DNA from 4 places in the Mesorhizobium sp. M0954 genome. Region 2 is predicted to be linked to each of the others. Evidence: predicted binding sites of a transcription regulator. Region 2 holds the regulator's gene; each other region holds the start of a gene.
What was found. The regulator PhoB, encoded in region 2, activates phosphate uptake and scavenging genes when phosphate is short. The targets are predictions, from matches to a motif close to TGTCATNNANCTGTCAT.
Positions count from the first base shown of each region.

Region 1 (4,672 bases), on a different contig from region 2:
TGGCATCTTCGCCGATGGCGGCCGGCTGATCGTCGCTTCCTGGGGCAAGGGCATCAAGCCCGACTTCAGCACCGCGGAGCCGGGCGGCCTGCTCTCGGTCGATCTTGCTACCAAGGCCGTTTCGCCACTGCCCGGCGCGGAAAAATTTGCCAACCTCGATGGCGTCGTTGCCATCGGCGGCAGCATCTACGCCACCGCGTATATGACCGGCACGCTCTACCGCTACAAAGCCGGCGGCACGCCGCAAGCGGTTGCGACGTTCAAGCCGGGCAGCGCCGACATCGGCACCGACGGCAAGTCGACAATCTTCGTGCCGCTGATGAACGACGGCGAGATCGCGGCATTGGGCCTCGACTAAGCCAGCCATCGGCTCAGGCGGCGGGCGCGGCTTTCTTCAGCTGCGCCCGCGATCCGTGATCGAGGCGGTATAAGTCACCAGCGGCCGCTTGACGCCGTGGTTGATCAGCATGCGGCGTATCTGCGGCGAAGCGCCTGATATAATGAAGCGAACGCCGGCGCGGCTCGCCTTGTGGGCCGCACCCTCGATGACATTGGCCGCCGTTGAATCGAAGAACGGCATCGCCGAACAGTCGAGGATGAAGTTCCTGCGCTGGCGCGGTCGGCGACGTCTTCCTGCACCAAGGATTGATGGTCTGCCTCCAAACATGCAGCACTCTTTGCCAGCCGATGCACTGTGATGCTACAAACCTCGGCATCGTTTGGCGGGACATCCACTGCGATCCCGATTTCACAGGCACGACTTCAAAAGGATGAGCGGGTGAAGATATTCAAAGCGTTGGCAACCTCGACAGCCTTGCTGTCGATGGTTTTCCTGCTGGCAGGCTGCGGTCATGGCCTGATCAACAGGCTGATTTGAGTCAGGTGCCGTCGGCCCGCCCAAGCCATCGCTGCAGGAACCGTGCCGCAAGCCAGCACAGCATCGCCCAGGCAAAGCCGGCGCACCAGCCGGCCAATACGTCGGACGGCCAGTGGACGCCGAGATAGATGCGGCTGATGCCGACCACCACTGTCGTCAGCACCGCCAGCCCGAGTACATAGATCTTCGTTGTGCGCCCGGGCAAAACCCGCGCCGCCATGCTGCCCAGCGTCAAATACGTCACCGCCGACAGCATGGCGTGGCCGCTCGGAAACGAAAGCGATGCCACATCGGCGAGATGCGAGACCAGATCGGGGCGCGGCCGGTCGATATCGAATTTCAGCACGCTTGACAGGAGCTGGCCGCCCGCTACCGCGACGAACATGAGAAGCGCCGCGCCTGGCCTGCGGATAAGAAGCAGATAGACGATCATTGCTGCCGTGATCAGCAGCAGTACGCTGGCGCTGCCGAGGCTGGTGATGTCGCGCATCGCCCCTTCCAGCCACGCCGGTCCGATCGGATTGTCGGGCTGGCCGGCCTTGCGGAAGGCAAGCAGGATTTCGGTGTCGAAGGCATGCGGCGTGGTCGCCCGCGCCAGCTCCATCAGCTCCTCGAACCCCCACAGCCCGCCGGCAATGACCAGCCCGGCCAGCAGAACCGGGAACTCCAGCCAGTTGGGCAGTCTGCTTGCAATCTTCTTCATCGGCCCGATCGCAGTTACAGCCTTTGCAGATAGGGCCCGAGCGTGATCAGCGCCACAGCTGCGATGGCAAGCACGATGCCGGTTGCCTGCAAGGCATTGACGCGCTCGCCGAAGAAGACCAGCGCCACCACATTCACCGACACCAGCTGGATCACCGCCGACAGGCTGAACGACACCGACATGCCGAATTCACGGATCAGCCTCAGCATGATCAGATTGCCCAGCGAATAGAGCGCCAACGTCAGCACAATCTTGCCGAGGCTCGGCGCCAGCCCCCACTGTTTTGCGGCCATCGCCGCCAGCAGGAAGATCACCGTCGAAACGCAGAGCTGCCCAAGTCCCCAGAAACTCACTTTTGTTCCTCCCGATGCGGTCCCTACCGCCTGCCGCAGCTCTTGTTTCCGAAGCGCCGGTCGCGGTCAAGCGGGGCCGATGTTGGATACGAAATCGCAGGTGGCAATTAGCCGGCATGTCATCAAACTGTGACCTGCCGGTAATACCGGATTGGCCAGGCAACACGCTCCAGCAATCCATCCAGCCAGAGGCAGGCCCTATGACCGAACATCGCACCCCTGACGCCCATTTCCGCACCAGCCTGCTCGAGGAAAACGATGGGCCAGGAGCCAATCCCACCGACAACCGCACCATGGGTGAGATCATCGCCGCGCGGTTCTCACGCCGCGGCTTCCTCAAGGGTTCGCTTGCCGTCTCGGCCATAGCCGCTACCGTCAGCCCGCTGGCGCTGATCACCACCGACAATGCCCGCGCCGCCGAAGGCTCCGCCTTCGCTTTCGACGAGCTCGAGGCCGGCATCGACGACAAGCATCACGTCGCACCTGGCTATGACGCCGACGTGCTGCTGCGCTGGGGCGATCCGCTGTTCGCCGATTCGCCGGGATTCGATCCGACAAAACAGTCGGCGGAAGCCCAGGCCAGACAATTCGGCTACAACAACGACTATGTCGGTTATATCCCGATCGACGGCTCGGCCGAGCACGGCCTGCTGGTCGTCAATCACGAATACACCAATCCGCACCTGATGTTTCCGGGCCTCGTCACCATCGTCGATGGCAAAGCCAAGCAGGCGCCCCTCAGCAAGGAGCAAGTCGATGTCGAGATGGCCGCGCATGGCGGCACTATCGTCGAGATACGCAAGGTATCAGGCAAATGGCAGGTCGTTCGCGACGGCAAGCTCAACCGCCGCATCACCTCCAACACCGAGATCGCGCTCTCCGGCCCGGTCGCCGGCCACGACCGCGTCAAGACCAGCGCCGATCCGACCGGCACGAAGGTCATCGGCACCATCAACAATTGCGCCGGCGGCGTCACGCCGTGGGGCACCTATGTCATGGCCGAGGAGAACATCCACGGCTATTTCTCGGGCGAGCTGCCGCAGGGGCATAAGGAGGCGGCCAATTACAAGCGCCTCGGCATTCCCGAAGATGCCTATGAGTGGGCAGCGCATTACGACCGTTTCGACATCGGCAAGGAGCCTAACGAGCCGAACCGCTTCGGCTGGATCGTCGAGGTCGACGTCCAGGATCCGACTTCGGTGCCGAGGAAGCGCACCGCCATGGGCCGCTTCAAGCATGAGGGCGCCGAATCGATCGTCGCCCAGGATGGCCATGTCGTCTTCTATCTCGGCGACGACGAGCGCTTCGACTATGTCTATAAGTTCGTCACCACAGGCAAGTTCGATCCGGACAACCGCGCCGCCAACATGGATTTGCTCGACGACGGCACCTTGCATGTCGCCAAGTTTGCCGACGACGGTTCGGTCGAATGGCTGCCGATCGTCTTCGGCCAAGGGCCGCTGACGGCGGAGAACGGCTTTGCCAGCCAGGCCGACGTGCTGATCGAGACGCGCCGCGCCGCCGACCTGCTCGGCGCCACCAAGATGGACCGCCCGGAAGACATCCAGCCCAATGCCGTCAACGGCAAGGTCTATGTCATGCTGACCAACAATTCGAAGCGCAAGGCCGACCAGGTCGACGCTGCCAACCCGCGTGCCGAAAATGCCTTTGGCCACATCATCGAGATCGTCGAGGACGGCGGTGATTTCACCGCGACAAAGGGCAGGTGGGAAATCCTGCTGAAATGCGGCGATCCCGCTGTGGCCGACGTCGGCGCCACCTTCTCGACCGCAACCACCGCCAATGGCTGGTTCGGCATGCCGGACAATTGCACGGTAGATTCGGCTGGCCGCCTCTGGGTCGCCACCGACGGCCAAGGCCCGAAAGCCACCGGCCGCACCGACGGTCTGTGGGCTGTCGATACGGAGGGGACGGCACGGGCGACATCAAAGCTGTTCTTCCGCGTGCCGATCGGCGCCGAAATGTGCGGTCCCCTGTTTGCGCCGGACGACCAGACCGCCTTCGTTGCGGTCCAGCATCCGGGCGACGGCGGCGAGGACTGGGAGGCTTTCGGCCGTCCGTCCTACTATGAGGATTTGTCGACGCGCTGGCCCGACTTCAAGCCGGACATGCCGGTGCGCCCGGCGGTCGTTGCCATCACCAGGCAAGGCGGCGGCAAGATCGCGGTCTGACACGCAGCAGGTCTTGCAGTCTCAAGGAAGGATTTCGGCGGTACGAAATCCTTCCTTCCGATACGGGATGCATCCATGCTGCGCATCATGCGCCGACTAATCATTCGCTGCGCTGAACCACGGCCACATTCATTGTGCTTCGCAACCTGAAGCCGATGGACTCGTATAACGCTATGGCCGCGGCGTTGCTGGCATAGGCGTGGAGATAGGGAACTTCGCCGCGCGCCACTATCCGGTTTGCCACGAATAGGGACAGCAGCTTTCCTAGACCACCGCCGCGAAATTCCGGATGTGAGCACACCCCGCTGAGTTCAGTATAGCCAGGTTGCTTCATGCGCTCGCCGGCCATTGCCGCAAGCCTGCCCTCGATCTTCACACCCCAAAAATCGCCCAGGCTCAAGGCTTCGAGCGTGAATGGGCCAGGCTTGGTGAGCAATGCCAGGGCGAGCATCTCAGCAGCATCGTCTCGGGTCAGACGATGCACGCGCGCGTCGGAGACGATCTGCAATGACTGCTCGGCGATCATCTGAACCCCGGCTGCGGTCGA
Region 1 is NZ_JAMYNR010000014.1:112,347-117,018, reverse strand. Features, by position in the region: gene NKH93_RS20335 (SMP-30/gluconolactonase/LRE family protein) at 1-358, shown strand, start outside; partial or broken gene NKH93_RS20330 (sodium-independent anion transporter) at 395-619, opposite strand; gene NKH93_RS20325 (phosphatase PAP2 family protein) at 879-1,580, opposite strand; gene NKH93_RS20320 (hypothetical protein) at 1,595-1,933, opposite strand; gene NKH93_RS20315 (PhoX family protein) at 2,134-4,125, shown strand; gene NKH93_RS20310 (GNAT family N-acetyltransferase) at 4,226-4,672, opposite strand, start outside.
Region 1: NKH93_RS20315 (PhoX family protein) is a predicted target of PhoB. The motif match lies at 2,051-2,067, and genes of this name have one in related genera.

Region 2 (4,672 bases):
GAACCGGCAAACAGGAAATCGGCATTCGGATCGGAACCCGAACCCTTGATGAAGACATAGTTGCCTTCCGGCTTCACCTTGAAGACTTCCCGGGCCTGCATGCGGCCGACTTCCTTGTTGTCGAAGGTCAGGTAAAAGACGTCCTTGTTCTCGATCAGCCGGTCGTAGCCGACAACCGGAATACCTTCGTCCAGCGCCTTTTGCACGGCCGGCCCGATGGCCGAGGCGTCCTGCGCCAGGATGATCAGTGCGTTGGCGCCCTGCGAGATCAGGCTCTCGACGTCGGTGAGCTGCTTGCCGGGGTTGGACTGTGCGTCGGCGGAAATATACTTGTCGCCTGCGGCCTCGATGGCCGCCTTCATTGCGGCCTCGTCGGTCTTCCAGCGCTCTTCCTGGAAGTTCGACCAGGAAACGCCGATGACCTTGTCTTTAGCCTGCGCCACCGACGCCAGCGCCAGCGTCATGGCGACACCCGCCAGAATGGCGGTCGTGAATTTCTTCATCATATCCTCCCTGCGCCGCGTACGGCGTGACCAATTGGCTCAAAGACCAGCTTAGAAGCTCTAATTTTTTCGAGCCTCGAAAAAATACTGGCCCGATCTCCGGCTGCTGTCAACATCGATTCTGATGGATTTTGATGACTCTGCGAGTTTTTTCGAGCGTCGGAATAAACGATGACAGCGCCACCTGCATCTGACACTATTTGCCTCATCCGACACTATTTGTCGGACATTACCGACGGCTTCCGGTTCATGAGCGGCCGCGGCAACCGGGAGGAAAGCAAAACAATGTCGGTCGGAATCCGCCATGACGATTTGCGCCGGCGCAACCGGGCGATGGTGATCTCGGCGGTGCGCCGGGCCGGCCAGCCATCGCGTACTGAGATCGCAGCTACCACCGGCCTCAGTCATTCGACCATATCGGCGATTTCTTCCGACCTGATACGGGAAGGCATCCTCGCCGAGAGCAAGCCAAGTGAGCCCGTTTCGTTGAAACGCGGTCGTCCGCAAGTCGGCCTCGCCCTCAACCCGGAAGCGGCGGCGGTGCTGACCGTGGTGTTGTCGCTGAATTTCCTTTCGGCCGCCATTATCGACTATACGGGACAGGTGGTCGCCGAGGAACAGCGCCGGCTGGACACGCTGACTATGCCGCGCGACGAGCTGATCCGTGAATGCATGGCCATCGTCCGGCGCCGGCTGCAGGATCCAGATCTTGACGTCCGCAGTGTCGCCCGCATCGCCCTGGCGATTCAGGGCATTACCGACTCCCCTGCACGCGCCATGCTGTGGTCGCCGATCACGCCGCAGACCGACATCGCCTTTGCCGACATGCTGGAGGACGAATTCGGCATCCCGGCAACGGTGGAGAACGACTGCAACATGATGGCGGTGGCTTTGCGCTGGCGCAATCCGGATCGCTATCGCGACGACTTCATCGCCATCCTGCTTTCGCATGGCATCGGCATGGGGCTGGTGCTGAAGGGCGAACTGTTCACCGGGACGCATTCCTCGGGCGGCGAATTTGGCCACATGATCCATCGTCCGGGCGGCGCGCTCTGCCGTTGCGGGCGGCGCGGCTGCATCGAGGCGTATGCCGGGAACTACGCCATCTGGCGCAACGCCAGGCAGATGAGCGAAGACAGCGAACCGGTCGCCGACGTCAGCGACGCCGACATGCGCGCACTGGCGGCCCGGGCGCGCGAGAAAGATGGGCCGGAACGCGAGGCCTACCGCAAGGCCGGCGAAGCGCTGGGTTTCGGTCTCGGCTCGCTGTTCGCGCTGATCGATCCGGCACCGGTCGCGATGGTCGGCGCCAGTGCCGCCGCCTTCGATCTGATCGAGCCGGCCTTGCGGAAGGCAATCGCCCAGACCGCCGGCGGCCAGCATTCAGGCTCGATCTCCTTCGATACAGAGCCGAACGAATTGCCTCTGATCCGCGAAGGCTGCGCGATGCGGGCGTTAAGCTTCGTCGACCAGGAGATTTTCGCGCCGGGCGCGCAAATGAGGCCCAGCGTCAGAAAGAACGTAGCCTGACCAGGCGGGTCAATCTTCCCTGATCGCATAGCCGGCGCCGCGGATGGTGCGGATGACATCCGGCATCCGGCCGTTGTTGACGGCTTTGCGCAGCCGCCCGACATGCACGTCGACGGTGCGTTCGTCGATGTAGATTGTCTCCCCCCAGACATTATCGAGTAACTGGCTGCGCGAGAAGACACGGCCCGGATGCCGCATCATGAACTCGAGCAGCCGGAATTCGGTCGGCCCGAGCCTGATTTCGCTCTTCTTGCGATAGACCCTGTGCGATTCGCGATCGAGCACGATGTCGCCGACCTTCAGCACGCTGGACAGCACTTCCGGCTTGGCGCGCCGCAGCAGCGCCTTGACCCTGGCCATGAATTCCGGTGTCGAAAACGGCTTGACCAGATAGTCGTCGGCGCCGGTCGAAAGACCGCGCACCCGGTCGCTCTCCTCGCCGCGCGCGGTCAGCATGATGATCGGCAGCCGCTCGGTTTCGGGGCGCACCCGCAACCGACGACAGAGCTCGATGCCGGAAACCGCTGGTATCATCCAGTCGAGCACCAAAAGGTCGGGCACATTCTCCTGCAAACGGATCTCGGCTTCGTCGCCGCGTGTCACCACCTCGACCTGGTAGCCTTCGGATTCGAGATTGTAGCGGAGCAGCACACCCAACGGCTCCTCGTCCTCCACCACCATTATGCGTGGTGCGATCATCGGCTGGGCACCCCCATCATGTCACCGGTGCGGACATTGTCGTTTCGTCCTGCTTCGGACGATTGACCGGCAATTGCTCGCCGGTCAGCACATAATACGCATTTTCGGCGATGTTGGTGACATGGTCGCCGATCCGCTCCAGATTCTTGGCGCAGAACAGCAGGTGCGTGCAAGCGGTGATGTTGCGCGGATCTTCCATCATGTAGGTCAACAGCTCGCGGAACACGGACGTGTATTTAACGTCGATGCGCTCGTCGGCGGCACGAAGCTTGGCCAACGCGGCCGCATCGCCTGCAGCATATTCCTCGATGACACCCTGCACCTGGATGAGAACCAGCTGCGCCATCGCGTCGATGGAATGCGACAGGTCCCGCGGCGTGGCGCTGAGGCCGACCGCACTCACGCGCTTGGCGATATTCTTGGCAAGGTCGCCGATGCGTTCGAGGTCGCCCGCCATGCGGATCGCTCCGACCACATGGCGAAGATCGTGGGCCATCGGCTGGCGTTTGGCGATCAGGGTGATAGCGCGGTCGTCCAGTTCGCGTTGACGCGCATCCATGATGGCGTCGTCGGAAACGACGCGTTGCGCCAGCACGTTGTCGGAATTCAACAGCGCCTTGGTCGCCCCGCCGACCATCGAACCGGCGAGGTCGGCCATGTCGCGGATCAGCTTGCTGATCTGCTCGAGATCCTCGTCGAAAGAAGCGACTGTGTGTTCGCCCATGGTCCTGTCCTCATATGCATGATCGGAACGGCTCAGCCGAAGCGGCCAGTGATGTAGTCCTGCGTGCGCTTCTCGCGGGGCGACGTGAAGATCTTCTCGGTCCGGTCGAACTCGACCAGTTCACCCAGATACATGAAGGCCGTCTGGCGCGACACGCGCGCCGCCTGCTGCATGTTGTGGGTGACGATGACGATCGTGTAGTCGGCTTGCAATTCGTCGATCAGTTCCTCGATCTTGGCAGTCGACAGCGGGTCGAGGGCCGAAGCCGGTTCGTCGAGCAGAATGACTTCCGGCTTCACGGCCACGGTGCGGGCGATACAGAGCCGCTGCTGCTGGCCGCCGGATAGGCTCAAGCCGCTGGCGTTGAGCTTGTCCTTGACCTCGCTCCACAGCGCGGCGCGCTTCAACGCCTGTTCGACGCGGCCGTCCATCTCGGACTTGCCGAGGTTCTCGTAGAGCCTGACGCCGAAGGCGATGTTCTCGTAGATCGACATCGGGAACGGCGTCGGCTTCTGGAACACCATGCCGATCTTGGTCCTGAGGAGGTTGAGATCCTGCGACCGGTCGAGAATGTTCTTGCCGTCGAGCAGCACCTGGCCCTCGGCCGTCTGTTTTGGGTAGAGCTCATAGATGCGGTTGAACACACGCAGCAGCGTCGATTTCCCGCAGCCCGAAGGGCCGATGAAGGCCGTGACGCTGCGCTCGGGCAGCGACAGGCTGATGTCCTTCAGCGCCTTGCTCTGGCCGTAGTAGAAGTTGAGATTCTTGACCTCGATCTTCGTCTTCTCGGTGACCGTTTCGGTCATCGTCATGTCTGGGGACAACATCTGTGTCATCTGTCCTCTCTGCGTCCGGTAAGGCTGCGGGCGAGGATGCTCAAGCCCAGAACCGTCAGGGTGATTATGAGTGCGCCGGTCCACGCCAGTTGCTGCCATTCCTCGTAAGGGCTGAGAGCGAACTGGAAGATGGTCACCGGCAGGCTGGCCATCGGCGCGTTGATATTGCTGCTCCAGAACTGGTTGTTGAGCGCGGTGAAGAGCAGCGGCGCCGTCTCGCCGGAAATGCGTGCTATCGCCAGCAATATGCCGGTGACGATGCCGGACAATGCGGCGCGGTAGGCGACCGAACGGATCACCACCCAGCGTGGCGCGCCGATCGCGGCACCGGCTTCACGCAACGCGTTCGGCACCAGGTTGAGCATGTCTTCAGTGGTGCG
Region 2 is NZ_JAMYNR010000008.1:28,470-33,141, reverse strand. Features, by position in the region: gene xylF (D-xylose ABC transporter substrate-binding protein) at 1-503, opposite strand, end outside; gene NKH93_RS12910 (ROK family protein) at 789-2,033, shown strand; gene phoB (phosphate regulon transcriptional regulator PhoB) at 2,043-2,732, opposite strand; gene phoU (phosphate signaling complex protein PhoU) at 2,749-3,456, opposite strand; gene pstB (phosphate ABC transporter ATP-binding protein PstB) at 3,489-4,292, opposite strand; gene pstA (phosphate ABC transporter permease PstA) at 4,289-4,672, opposite strand, start outside.

Region 3 (4,672 bases), on a different contig from region 2:
CAACGTGCTGCATTCGCTGCTGGAGGCATCCGCGCGGTTCCATTTCAAGCTGAATGTCGCCGTGCCCGAGGGCAGCGAACCGGCCCAGAAGCATGTCGACTGGTCGAAAGCCAATGGCGGCAAGCTGAAATTCACCCGTTCGCCCGAGGAGGCCGTTCACGAGGCCGACTGCATCGTCACCGACTGCTGGGTGTCGATGGGCCAGGAGCACCGTGCCCGCGGCCACAATGTCTTCCTGCCCTATCAGGTCAATGCGGCACTGATGGCGAAAGCCAAGCCGGATGCGCTATTCATGCACTGTCTGCCGGCGCATCGCGGTGAGGAGGTTACCGACGAGGTCATCGACGGACCGCATTCGGTGGTGTTCGATGAGGCCGAGAACCGGCTCCATGCCCAGAAGGCGGTCCTGGCCTGGTGCCTGGGCGCTTGATACGAGCCGCGGTGATCCGGGCCGGCCTGATCTGCGCCGCCTTGATCTGGGCCGCCTTGATCCGGGAGTTGGTGGTGCCTATCTCAGGCGCATCACGCAAATCGAGCGCGTCTCGTCGCATGCGCCCCGGAGGGCGGCATCGCCGCGCCCCGGAGCTTTGTCATGTTGGAAACTCATCAATTGGCTGAACATAAACCCAAGCTCGGCGAATTCGGCTACGCCGGCGACGACCATGTCGTGCCGTTCGAGGTCGGCCCGCTCGACGTGCGCGGTCGCACCGTCCAGCTCGGGCCGATGCTCGATGCTATTCTCAGCCGCCACGACTATCCCGAGCCGGTCGCCCGGCTCCTGGCTGAAGCCTGTGTGTTGACGGTATTGCTCGGAACTTCGCTGAAGTTCGAGGGCAAGTTCATTCTGCAGACCCGCACCGACGGGCCGGTCGACATGCTGGTCGCGGATTTCTCCACGCCGCACGCGCTGCGCGCTTATGCCCGCTTCGATGCCGACCGGCTGCAGGCTTTGACTTCTGCCGGCGAGACGTCACCGCAGACGCTGCTCGGCAGCGGCGTCCTGGCGCTGACCATCGACCAGGGCGCTCACACACAACGCTATCAGGGCATCGTCCAGCTCGACGGCGTCACACTGGAAGATGCCGCACGCACTTATTTCCGCCAGTCTGAGCAGATTCCGACCGACCTCCGGCTTTCGGTTGCCAAGCTTCTGACGCCCGGCGTCGGCGGTGCCCGCGAGCAATGGCGGGCCGGTGGCCTGCTGGCACAATTCCTGCCGCAGTCGGCGGAGCGCATGCGCGTACCCGACCTTCCCGGTGGCGATGGCGATCCGCGTGAGGAAATCCACGACCCGACCGACAATTCCTGGCAGGAGCTGCTGGCGCTGCTTGGTACTATTGAACCGACCGAGCTGATCGATCCGACGATCGGCGCCGAACGGCTGCTTTACCGGCTTTTCCACGAGCATGGCGTCCGCGTGTTCGGCGGGGTGCCGGTCGCCGACCAGTGCTCATGCTCGAGGGAGAAGATCCACGGCATCCTCGAAGGCTTTTCCGCCGAGGAGATCAGGGACAGCACCGAGGATGGCAGCATTCACGTCGCCTGCGAATTCTGCTCGAAGCAATATGACTTCGACCCGGCGGAGTTTGCAGCGGCCGGATGACGGCCGTCAATTGACGGTGCGCCGCATTCCCGGCAAGTCGAGCGAGAAGGCGGGGATGGCGACGTCGAACGTCTCGCCCCGTTTGTTGCGCATGGTGTAGTGCCCGACCATGATGCCGGACGGCGTCGAGAGCGGGCATCCAGACGTATACTGATAGCTGTCGCCGGGGTTGAGTCCGGGTTGCTCGCCGACGACCCCGGGGCCGCGCACTTCCTCGACCTTGCCGGTGCCGTCGGTAATGTGCCAGTAGCGCGACAGAAGCTGCACGAACTCATCCGACTGATTGTCGATGGTCACCTGATATCCCCAGACATAGCGGTTTTGCGGCGGGTCGGAGTGATCCTCCAGATAGAACGGCCTGACCTGCACTTCGATGTTGCGGGTGACGGCGCTGTACATAAACTGCTCCAAAGCAATGTAGATGGAACTTTCGACGCTCAGCGCAGTTTGATCAACGATGCGCGTCATCTCCTTGCCCGACTCGAGCGCAGGTGCCGAAAAACAATGTCATTTAAGTGACACATGACAATGATGGTGTGCAGGCTTGTGCCGGGCGACTCAGCGTTCTGTCGAATTGTTGAAAACGGCCGTCATGCGGCCGGCACTTCTGGAGTGACCAGATCTCGATGGAACCGACATTCGCAGCCGCTCTCCTTTCCATAGCCCTCCTTCTTTCAAATCTCGCCAGCATCCTGTTAGCTTCGCTGAAGCTGAAGCGACCAGCCAGGATCGCACCGCCCGCCAACGCGCCGCCGGTATCGATCGTCATCCCGGCACGCGGCGTCGAGCCGTTTGCCGAAGAGACGCTGGAGCGCGCCTTCTCACTCGACTGGCCGCGCTACGAACTCATCTTCTGCGTTGCCCATGCCGACGACCCGGTGGTCAAGCCGATCACCGCCGCAATGGCGCGCTTTCCAGCTATTCGCGCCCGCCTTCTAGTCGGTGACGACCGCATCAGCGGCAATCCAAAACTCAACAATTGCGTGAAGGGTTGGGAAGCGGCGCATTATCGCTGGGTTATTCTTGCCGATTCCAATGTGCTTATGCCGAGCGACTACGTCCAGCAGCTGATGGCGGCATGGCGGCATGGCACTGGCCTCGTCTGCTCGACGCCGATCGGCTCACGGCCGGACAGTTTCTGGGGGGAGGTCGAATGCGCCTTTCTCAACACGCTGCAGGCACGCTGGCAGTACGCTGGAGAGGCGCTCGGCCTCGGCTTCGCGCAGGGCAAGAGCATGTTGTGGAACAAGCCGATGCTCGACGCCAATGGCGGCATCCGCGCGCTTGCCGCCGAGATCGCCGAGGACGCCGCCGCGACCAAGCTGGTCAACGGGCTCGGACTGCGGGTCAATCTTGTCGCCTCGCCCTTCGAACAGCCGCTCGGCCGGCGCACGCTTGGCGAGATCTGGTCGCGGCAGGCGCGCTGGGCGCGGCTGCGCCGCGTCACCTTCGCGCTGTTCTTCGCCCCCGAGATCCTGATCGGCGCGGCGCCGCCGCTGGTGCTTGCGCTGATCGCGGCGGCTGACGCCGGCGTCAGCCTGCCGGCAACCGCCATCGCCGTGCTGGTCGCGGCCTACCTGCCGGAATGCGCCTTGGCCTCGGCCAAGGGATGGCAGCTGTCGCCGCGCACGATCCCGGCGATGATGGCGCGAGACCTGATGCTTCCCGCCATTTGGGCGCGCGGATGGCTGAGCGGCGCCGTCGACTGGCGCGGCAACGTGATGACTATCCAGACAAAGACCGTCGCGGAGCTGGAAGAGACCCCGTCCGGCGCCTGATCGGCGCGTCCCCGCTCGCCTCTGTTCGGCCATCCCTTATCCGGCAACTCTCAGTGCCTGCTCGATGTCTTCGAGCAGGTCGTCGGCGTCCTCAAGGCCAACTGACAGCCTGAGTGTTCCCGGTCCGATGCCGAGCTCGGCGCGGGCCTCATCGGTCAAGTTCTTGTGCGTCGTCGTCGCCGGATGGGTGATCAGGCTCTTGGCGTCGCCGAGATTGTTGGAAATGAGCACGACGTCGAGTGCGTTCTGGAAGGCAAAGGCCGCCTGCTTGCCGCCCTTCACATCGAGGCAGATCAGCGTCGAGCCACCCGACATCTGCTTCTTGACCACGGCCGCTTGCGGGTGGTCGGCACGGCCAGGATAGATGACACGGGCGATTTGCGGACGCTCGGCCAGGAAATCCGCGATGCGGCCGGCACTTTCCGTCTGCTGGCGTACGCGTAGCGGCAGCGTCTCAAGGCCTTTCAGCAGCGTCCAGGCATTGAAGGGCGAGAGGCTTGGGCCGGTGTGGCGGAAATAGTCATGCAGGTTCTCGTCGATCCATTTCTTGTCCGACAGAACGATGCCGCCAAGACAGCGCCCCTGGCCGTCAATATGCTTCGTGGCCGAATAGACGACGATGTGGGCGCCGAGCTGCAGGGGTTTCTGCTGCAAGGGCGTGGCGAAGACATTATCGACGATCAGCCTGGCGCCGATCGAATTGGCAAGTGCCGCGACGGCGGCAATGTCGATCACTTCCAGCGTAGGATTGGTCGGGCTTTCCAGGAAGAACAGTTTGGTGTTCGGCTTGACCGCCTTTTCCCAATTGGCGATGTCGGTGCCGTCGACCAGCGTTGCCTCAATGCCGTATTTCGGCGCCAGCGTCTCGACCACCCAGCGGCAGGAGCCGAACAGCGCGCGCGCCGCTACGATATGGTCGCCCGCCTTGGCGCTGCACAGCAGTGCTGCCGTCACCGCCGCCATGCCGGATGCCGTGGCGCGCGCGTCTTCGGCTCCTTCCAGCGCGCACATGCGTTTTTCAAACATGTCGACCGTCGGATTGGCATAGCGCGAATAGATGAAGCCCGGCTCCTCGCCCTTGAAGCGGGCCTCCGCCGCTTGCGCCGTCTCGTAGACATAGCCTTGGGTGAGATACATCGCCTCGGAGGTCTCGCCAAAGCCGGAACGCAGCGTTCCGGCATGCACGAGTGCGGTCTGAGGCTTCCAGTCGCGCTTCTTGGTCATCATTCCATCCAAACACCAAAATTGGTCCAAACAACAAAAAACCGGTCGCGAAAGTCGCAACCGGTCC
Region 3 is NZ_JAMYNR010000003.1:193,798-198,469, reverse strand. Features, by position in the region: gene argF (ornithine carbamoyltransferase) at 1-430, shown strand, start outside; gene NKH93_RS06115 (Hsp33 family molecular chaperone) at 593-1,603, shown strand; gene apaG (Co2+/Mg2+ efflux facilitator ApaG/CorD) at 1,610-2,002, opposite strand; gene NKH93_RS06105 (ceramide glucosyltransferase) at 2,230-3,381, shown strand; gene NKH93_RS06100 (O-succinylhomoserine sulfhydrylase) at 3,418-4,608, opposite strand.
Region 3: NKH93_RS06105 (ceramide glucosyltransferase) is a predicted target of PhoB. The motif match lies at 2,109-2,125, and genes of this name have one in related genera.

Region 4 (4,672 bases), on a different contig from region 2:
CGAAGGAATTGGCGAGCCCGCGCATCTTGGCGGTACCCGGCATGAATTGGGCGATACCCTCAGCGCCGACGGGGCTGACCGCATTGGGATCGAAACGGCTTTCCTTCCAGATCAGCCGGGCAAAGAAATCCCGGGGCAGCCCGTTCTGGTCGGCATGCGTCTCGATCAGGTTGCAAACCTGGTCGATCAGCTTCTTTTTGGCGGGCCGTGGTGGATCGGCCTGAACGGCTGTCGCCCAGATCAGCCCGCAAATGACAACCAGCGCCGCGCCCAGCAAACGCCGCATCGAACTACTCCGCCGCGGCTTTGTCGTGCTGCCCGAACCGCCGTTCGATATAGTCGGCGACCATCTTCTCGAAATCCGCGGCAATCGATGGGCCGCGCAGGGTCGCCGCCTTCTTGCCGTCGACGAACACCGGGGCGGTCGGTGTCTCACCGGTGCCGGGCAGCGAAATGCCGATATCGGCATGTTTGGATTCGCCCGGACCGTTGACGATGCAACCCATCACCGCGACCTTGAGGTTCTCGACGCCGGGATATTGTTCGCGCCACACCGGCATGTTCTTGCGCAGGTCGGCCTGGATGTTCTGGGCAAGCTCCTGGAACACGGTCGAGGTTGTGCGGCCGCAGCCCGGGCAGGCGGCGACGATCGGCACGAACTGCCGGAAGCCCATGGTCTGCAACAGTTCCTGCGACACCTGCACCTCGCGCGTGCGGTCGCCGTTCGGCTCCGGCGTCAGCGAGATGCGGATGGTGTCGCCAATGCCTTGCTGGAGCAGGATGCCCATGGCAGCGGACGAGGCGACGATGCCTTTCGAGCCCATGCCGGCCTCTGTCAGGCCGAGGTGCAGCGCATGGTCGGATCGGGTGGCAAGCTCGGTGTAGACGGCGATCAGATCCTGCACGCCGCTGACCTTGGCCGACAGGATGATTTTCTCGCGCGCAAGGCCGATCTCTTCGGCCATTCCGGCCGACAGGATCGCCGATTGCACGATTGCCTCGCGCGTCACTTCCTGCGCCGTCAGCGGAAAGCCCTGGGCCTGGTTGTCGTCCATCAGCCGGGTCAGCAGCTCCTGGTCAAGCGAACCCCAATTGACGCCGATGCGCACCGGTTTGTCGTATTTGATCGCCATCTCGACGATCGCCGCGAACTGCCGGTCTTTCTTGTCCTTGAAGCCGACATTGCCGGGATTGATACGGTATTTGGCCAGTGCCTCGGCACAGGCCGGGTGGTCGGCCAGGAGCTTGTGGCCGATATAGTGGAAATCGCCGACCAGCGGCACGTCGATGCCGAGCCGTTCCAGCCGCTCGCGGATGGCCGGTACGGCCGCAGCGCTTTCGTCGCGATCGACGGTTATGCGCACGATCTCGGAGCCGGCACGATGCAGCGCCGCCACTTGCGCGACCGTCTGGTCGACATCGGCCGTATCGGTGTTGGTCATTGACTGGACGACGACCGGCGCGCCGCCGCCGACCATCACGCCGCCGACATCGACACCGACCGACCTGCGGCGTGGGAAGGGTGAGGAAAAATATCCGGTCATGCCGGCTGCCTTTAATCTTGAAGGTCCGGGCATGAGGTGGAGGAGCAAAGATGGCTTGTCAATGGCGACTGGCGCGCAGGCCCAGCAAATCGGAAACAACAAGATGGCAGCTTACCGCAAATCCATGGGCGTTTCCGGCAGCATAGAGACATGCCACCGGAAAGATCGCGCGCCGGGTGGCGCTTCTAGTCCTGGAAGGGTTTCAGTGGGTCGTCGGTTTCGCCTTCAGTTTTTCAATCTCGTCCTTGAGCGCCAGCTTGCGCCGCTTGAGATTCACGATTTCGAGGTCGTCTACCGATGGATGGGTCATCGCATCGTCGATTTCCCGTTCGATGTCGCCGTGTTTCCGCTGCAGCTCATCAAGATGGGATGCAAGAGACATGATTGGTTCTCCCTTTCATGGTTTCCTCGGATTGCAGCCGTCATGGCACGTCCACCGCAGGCTCGCTTCTATGACGGCATAATGACAGTGTGCCACCATCGCGCACCGATGTCGAATGCTGCGTGGTAGCATTCCACGCCAATATGAAATGTGATATGGGCTGCGCGCCGGTGCAAGAAGACCCGGTCCCGCCCAATCAGGCCCATAGTTTGGGCGCCGCAGACGTGCAGACGGTAAAAATGTCCGATCAGGAACAGGCAGATATCCGCCTCGAATATTCCCGGCTGAAGCAGGAACACGCCGATTTCGACGCGGCCATCAATGCGATGATCGCCATGAATTGCGACCCGCTGCAGATCCAGCGCATGAAGAAAAAGAAGCTTTTCCTGAAGGACAGGCTGATGGCGCTGGAAGACAAGATCATTCCAGACATTATTGCTTGAACGAACGCCATTGTTTGAACGAACGCCGGCGGGGCCTGCTGGAAAAGCGGTTATGCCGCGATCGAAAGCCGTGCGGCGCGCTCGCGCAACAACGCTATCAGGTTGTCGGTCTTTTCGGTCGAGGTATCGATCGGAACCACCAGGCACATCGTCGCCTCGACCCTGCCCGGCGCTGAAAAGACCGGCGCGGCCAGGCATTTGGTGTAGGCATCGACTAGGCCGGAGGTGATGCAGTAGCCGGCCGACTTGGCGACGGCGATGTCGGCTATGAAATCGTCGAGACGCAACCTGCGGCCGTCCGGCAGCACGAGATCGTCCTCGGAGACCATATCCTCAATCGCTGCCCTGTCGAAGCCGGCGAGGAGCAGCCGCCCGGAAGCTGTCCAGGGAAGCGGTATTTGCAGACCGGTCGCCGAGCTGATCCGGAATGGCCTCGTCCCCGGGCTTGAATGGACGATGGTGTAGCGGCCGCTTTGCAGCATGCACAACTCCGAGGTCTCGCCGGTCTCGCGTGACAGATGGTCGACTTCCTGGCGCCCTCGCCTGAGCAGGTCGTTGCCCCGCACATAGTCCATTCCGTAGAGATAGAGCTTCTTTCCGAAATAGACCCGATTGCCGTCTCCGGCCATTTCCAGCAGGCCTGCGTCGACCAGCGAGCGCACAAGCGTATAAGTCGTCGAACGCGGCGCGTTTACCCCCTTGGCAAGATCGCCGACGCCGATCGCGCGCTGGGTCGTGTGGAGAAACTCCAAAATCTGGAGAACCCGGTTGAGACCCTTCTCCCGAGAGCCCGAGTGCTTGTCTTCGTCCAGACTGACGTCCGGTCGAGCGGCCAAGGCATTGCCATCTTGCATTATCGATCCCTGATGTTAATCTGTCTTGTACAGAGTACAGGCGTCTCTTGTAAGGGACAATGATGTCAGTTGCAACCGATGCCTGTACTGCTGGTCCAAAGGGGAACTCAACACGAAAGGAGGTCGCCGTGAACGACACATCCAAAAGGCGTGAATTTCTGAAACTGGGAATGGCCGGGCTTGCAACGGCCGGAGTGATGACCGCCGCTACCGCGGTCGACGTTCAGAAAGCGGCGGCCCAGGCAGCGCCGGACAGCCTGCTGCGCACCGTCCTCGAGCGCGGCAAGGTAATCGTCGGCACCGGCAGCACCAACGCGCCCTGGCATTTCGAGAACGACGCCGGCGAACTGGTGGGCATGGACATCACCATGGGTCGCATTCTCGCCAAGGGGCTTTTCGACGATCCGACCAAAGTGGAATTCGTCATGCAGGATCCGGCTCAGCGCATTCCGAACGTGACCACCAACAAGGTCGACATCACCATCCAGTTCATGACCATGACCGCCCAGCGCTCGCAGCTGATCCACTTCTCCCGACCCTACTACGTCGAAGGCATCGCCTTGCTGACCCTTCCGAACGCCGAAAACAAGACCTTCGACAAGCTGCTTGCCGGCGGTTCGGCGACGCGGATTTCCATCCTGCAAAATGTCGATGCCGAGGCTAACGTACATATCGTCCTGCCGGAGTCGCAGGTGATGCAGATAGACACGCAGGCCAACGTGCTGCAGGCCTTGGAAGCGAAGCGCGTCGACGCCGCCGCGGTCGATCTGTCAACGGTGCGCTGGCTCGCCTCGCGCAATCCGGATAAGTACTTCGATGCCGGCAAGAGCTGGTTCTCGATGCTTTATGGTGCCGCGCTGCGGCAGGGCGACCTCGACTGGCTGACCTTCGTCAACCAGACCTTCACCATCGCCATGTTCGGCCATGAAACGGCACTCTACGACGCTGCGTTCAAGGATTATTTCGGACAGGAGCCGCCGGCGCGCCATCCCGGTTTTCCGGTCATTTGATGCAAGCAGGCGGAAGGACAACGTCCTTCCGCCTTCTCTCATCACAGCCCTCCATGACGAGGACGCATGGGTTATACTCTCAACTTCAACCTTATCTGGCGGCATTTCGACAAGCTCTGGGGCGGACTGCTGCTAAGCCTCGAACTGGCCGTCATCTCGATTGCGATCGGCATCGTCATCGGGCTCGTTCTGGCGGTCTGGTACGTGTCGGCCGGACGTGCGGTGCGGACCATCATCGCGGGGTATGTCGAGTTCATCCGCAACGTGCCGCTGATCCTGCTCGTCTATCTGGTCTTCTACGGCTTGCCGACGGTGGTCGACATTGCCTACAGCGCGCAAACCTCATTCATTGCCACGCTGTCGCTCTACAGCGGCGCCTACCTGGTCGAGGTGTTTCGCTCGGGGCTCGAGGCGGTGCCGCGCGGTCAGCTCGACGCCG
Region 4 is NZ_JAMYNR010000016.1:11,152-15,823, forward strand. Features, by position in the region: gene NKH93_RS21515 (transglycosylase SLT domain-containing protein) at 1-286, opposite strand, end outside; gene ispG (flavodoxin-dependent (E)-4-hydroxy-3-methylbut-2-enyl-diphosphate synthase) at 291-1,544, opposite strand; gene NKH93_RS21525 (YdcH family protein) at 1,747-1,926, opposite strand; gene NKH93_RS21530 (YdcH family protein) at 2,166-2,369, shown strand; gene NKH93_RS21535 (IclR family transcriptional regulator) at 2,420-3,223, opposite strand; gene NKH93_RS21540 (transporter substrate-binding protein) at 3,352-4,233, shown strand; gene NKH93_RS21545 (amino acid ABC transporter permease) at 4,300-4,672, shown strand, end outside.
Region 4: NKH93_RS21525 (YdcH family protein) is a predicted target of PhoB. The motif match lies at 1,997-2,013, and genes of this name have one in related genera.